DNA from 2 places in the Neorhizobium sp. T6_25 genome. Region 2 is predicted to be linked to the other one. Evidence: riboswitches for the same ligand, from Rfam matches in the RefSeq annotation. Region 2 holds a riboswitch; the other holds the start of a gene.

The links. A riboswitch is a leader RNA that binds a small molecule or an ion and turns the genes downstream of it on or off. The one in region 2 is predicted to bind cobalamin.
Region 1: another riboswitch for cobalamin. It lies ahead of bluB (5,6-dimethylbenzimidazole synthase); the one in region 2 lies ahead of C5L10_RS16240 (DUF1636 domain-containing protein).

The regions. Positions count from the first base shown of each region.
Region 1 is NZ_PVBL01000022.1:114,945-117,138, reverse strand. Features, by position in the region: gene C5L10_RS24505 (TolB family protein) at 1-716, shown strand, start outside; cobalamin riboswitch at 744-929, shown strand; gene bluB (5,6-dimethylbenzimidazole synthase) at 1,010-1,696, shown strand; gene C5L10_RS24495 (hypothetical protein) at 1,697-2,194, opposite strand, start outside.
Region 2 is NZ_PVBL01000010.1:170,015-172,208, forward strand. Features, by position in the region: gene cobW (cobalamin biosynthesis protein CobW) at 1-700, opposite strand, end outside; gene C5L10_RS16240 (DUF1636 domain-containing protein) at 697-1,107, opposite strand; cobalamin riboswitch at 1,215-1,454, opposite strand; cobalamin riboswitch at 1,514-1,743, shown strand; gene C5L10_RS16245 (CbtB-domain containing protein) at 1,780-1,956, shown strand; gene C5L10_RS16250 (CbtA family protein) at 1,970-2,194, shown strand, end outside.

The DNA of each region.
Region 1 (2,194 bases), on a different contig from region 2:
ACAGCGAGGGCCTGATCTATCGTCTGTCACCGGAGGGTGATGACGGGCCTGAACTGGTCGATACCGGCTTTGCCCGCCAATGCAACAACGACCACGGCATTTCGCCGGACGGTTCGCTGATCGCCATCTCCGACAAGGTGGAGTTCGGCAAGTCGGCGATCTATGTGCTTTCCGCCGCCGGTGGCGGCGTGCCGAGGCTGGTGACCCGGAACCTGCCGTCCTACTGGCATGGCTGGTCGCCTGACGGAAAAAGCTTCGCCTATTGCGGCATCCGCGGCGACGAGTTCGACATCTATACGATCGGCATCGAAGGTGGCGCAGAGACGCGGCTGACATTCGGCGAGGGCCGCAATGACGGGCCGGACTATTCGCCGGATGGGAAATGGATCTATTTCAATTCCAGTCGCAGCGGGCTGACGCAGATCTGGCGCGTTCCGGCCGCCGGCGGCATGGCCGAGCGGATCACCGACGGCGGTTACGGCGACTGGTTTCCGCATCCGTCACCGAAGGGTGACAAGCTCGTCTTTGTCTCCTACGATGCCGATGTCTTCGATCACCCGCGCGATCTCGACGTCCGCATCAGGCTGATGGACATGGACGGCGGCAATGTCGAAACGCTTTTCGAGCTCTTCGGCGGGCAGGGCACGATGAACTCGCCGAATTGGTCGCCTGATGGCGATGAGTTTGCCTATGTGCGCTATTTTCCCGTCGCATGAGCGCCTTGCGCCGAGGATGGCGTGAGGGCATAACCGATCCCGTCAGGTGCCGGCGACAAGCCGGAGAATCGGGAATCCGGGGTGGAACCGGAACGTGCCCAACGCTGTGAGGTGGATGCTCGGCCGCAGGATAAGCCACTGGGAAACCGGGAAGGCGGCGGTTGAGGCGGATGAAGCCAAGTCAGAAGACCGGCCTGACACGATAGACCGACCCCGCGCGGACGGCGGAAAGGTTTCGGACCTCTCCTTGCTTCTGAAAGGCAAGGGAGCAACGGCATTGTTGGGGACAAACGATGCAACCTGATCCTTTCGCGCATGCCTTGCTGCCTGCCGGTGAATTTTCGAAGGCCGAGCGTGCGGCCGTCTACAGGGCGATCGAGACGCGCCGCGACGTGCGCGACCAGTTCTTGCCCGATCCGCTGCCGGACGACCTGGTAAAGCGGCTGCTGGGCGCCGCGCATTCGGCACCCTCGGTCGGCTTCATGCAGCCCTGGAACTTCATCCTCATCCGCGATCCGGCGCTGCGGGAGGCGGCTCGTGCCGCCTTTTCGCGCGCCAATGACGAAGCCGTGGAGATGTTTCCGGAGGAGAGCCGCGACCTTTATCGCAGCCTCAAGCTCGAAGGCATCGTCAAGGCGCCGCTCTCGATCTGCGTCACCTGCGATCCGGATCGTGCCGGCCCGGTGGTGCTCGGCCGCACCCACAATCCGCGCATGGACGTCTATTCGACGGTCTGCGCCGTGCAGAACCTGTGGCTTGCGGCAAGGGCCGAGGGCGTCGGTGTCGGTTGGGTCAGCATTTTTCGCGAGGAGGACGTGCGTGCGCTGCTGGGCGTTCCCGACCGCGTCGAGATCGTCGCGTGGCTATGCCTCGGTTATGTCGATCAACTCTATGCCGAGCCGGAATTGGCGCTCAAGGGCTGGCGCCAGCGGTTGGCGCTGGAGGAGCTGATCTTTCAGGATCGCTGGGATAACCGTTGATCACTGCTGCGGCTGCGGTCCTGCCGATTTCGGATTGCTGAGGTCGATATCCGCTTCGGGCAGGAAAGCCGGCCCGACGGTGCGCACCTTCTTGTTTGGATCGTATGGCCGCTCCTGCGGCGGTGGAGCGGGCGGCTGGACCGCGGCCTGCGGCTTTTGCGGGCGGGTCTGCAGCTTGGTGATCCCGGAATAGGGCTGCTCTTCTCTCGGAAGTTCGATGCCCGGCACCTTTCGGCGGTCATCGACAACAGGCGGCAGCGGCTCGAAGGAGGGGATGCAGCGCTGTTCGCGAATGGCGGCGAGAATGGCATTCCGCTCTTCCGAGGGCAGGATCATCTGCCGCGAACTGTTCCGTTCCGCCGCCAGCGCGTCGCGGCTCTGTTCCATTCTTTCCAGCGCATCCCGCATCTGGCCGCAGACCTCGGCATTCGGGCCACCCAGAACCACCACGCTGCCATTGCCGCAGCCGGCGCGGCGCATGTCGACCCGCAATTCCCG
Region 2 (2,194 bases):
CCTCGACGGCAAGGCCGAGGCCGATCAGCACGGCCGGATCGATGGCGCCGTTGGCGGCCGAGACGATCTTCACGGCACGCGGCAGATGCGCGGACACGCGATCCCTGGCGGTCGCGAGGCCGGCGGCATCCAGGAGGTCGCTCTTGGTGAGCACGATCATGTCGGCGCAAGCCACCTGGTCCTCGAACACTTCCTCGACCGGATCGTCATGGTCGATCGAACCGTCCGCGTCGCGCTGCGCTTCCAGCGCCTCGTGATCGTCGGCGACGCGGCCTTCGGCGAGTGCCAGTCCGTCGACCACGGCAATCACCGCGTCGACGGTCACTCGGGCTTTAACGTCAGGCCACTGGAAGGCCTGGACGAGGGGCTTCGGCAGCGCGAGGCCGGAGGTCTCGATGAGAATGTGATCGACGCGAGGTTCGATCGCCAGGATCCGGTCGATCGCCGGCACGAAATCGTCCGCCACGGTGCAGCAGATGCAGCCGTTGGCAAGCTCGATGATGTTGTCTTCCGGGCAGCTTTCGATGCCGCAGCCCTTCAGGACGTCTCCGTCGATGCCCACATCGCCGAATTCGTTGACGATGATCGCCAGCCGCTTGCCCTTCAAGTTTTCGATCAGGTTGCGGATCAGCGTGGTCTTGCCGGCGCCTAAGAACCCGGTAACGACGGTGCAGGGAACGCGGTCGAACGAAACGCTCATGATGGCATGTCCTCGTGGTGATGAAAGGGTGGAATACGGGCCGTCATGCCCTTGCCGCGCAGGCAGGTCGGGCGGCCGCGAAGGGGAAGGAAGCCGCGTTCGTCCTCGGCCAGCATCATCGCGCCGGTGACGATATCCTCGACATTGTCGAGCGACAGGTGGCCGAAGACATAGGACCAGCCGCTCTTGTGATTAAACGCGGCACTCGGGCTTTTTTCGCAATTGGCAAGGCAGGTGACCGGCTTTACCGCGAGCGGCTTGCCGCTTGCTGCCTCGCGCAGCGCCGCGATCAGTGCGATGCCCGGCCGGATTTCGCCGTCGGACGCATCACGGCAATTGGTGCAGACGAAAATCGTCACATCTGCCGGGCCGGCGGTTGCCGGATCATCTGGTCGGTGGTCACTCATCGGTCAGCCGCGTTCCCGCCGGGGTCGAAAAAATCGGGGCGCGGAGCAGAAGGTCGAAATCCCTCTGCGGTGATCGAGAAACTTCCTCCGGAGCACCCCGCCCGGTGAAGCAAAATTAATCGGACGGCAGGTCTCCTGGCTCGCGGGTCATCGCCATTTGCCCGCCTTCCCAGGATACCGTTGGCCGGATTTCCCAGTGGCTTGACGGCCAAATGGCCGTTTTAGGCAATGGCTCGCCGCCTACAGTTGCGGGGGCAGCCGCGGCATTGATCCTGAAAAGGGATCGCACCGCATTCTCTCTTAGCCCTCCCCGTTGCCGGAAAGGGACCATCTCTCTTCAACTAAGCCCGGTCGCAGGCCCATGTCAATGCGTCGCAAAGGCGATTGCCGTCACGCCGAATTCGTCTATAGTGACCGAGCCTATGGTGCCCGAAAGGGTTTTAGAGGGAATGCGGTGCGACGGATTTCTGCCGTCCAACCCGCGGCTGCCCCCGCAACTGTAAGCGGAAAGTCTTCGACCAAAACGGCCGTCCGGCCGTCAAGCCACTGGGAAATCCGGCCAACGGTATCCTGGGAAGGCGGGAGAAGGCGTCCGATCCGCGAGCCAGGAGACCTGCCAGAGGCGGCAAAGAACGTGAACGGCCCTCGGGTGGAGGGCGAAAGGACGAGACCATGGTTACGAATTCTGCTGCAGCTGCAGTCAGCCTCTCCGCTTCGAAAATCATTCCCCTCAGCATGACGGCCTTGCTCGGCCTGTTCATCGTCGGCTTTGTCGGCTTCTCGCATCTGGAAGTCGTCCATAACGCCGCGCATGACACGCGCCACTCGCTCGCCTTCCCCTGCCACTGAGGAGTTCTCCCCAATGTCGTTGTTTCGCAACATCGTCTTCACGGCGGTGATCGCCGGGCTTTTGTCCGGACTGCTGCTGACCGTGATGCAGAGCTTCTCCACCGTGCCGCTGATCCTGCAGGCGGAAGTGTTCGAGAATGCCGCGCCCGAGGCGGGCCACAGCCATGATGCTGCACCGGCCGCAGGTGCCACGGCATCCGCCGCCGAGCATCACCACGGTGAGGAAGCCTGGGCTCCC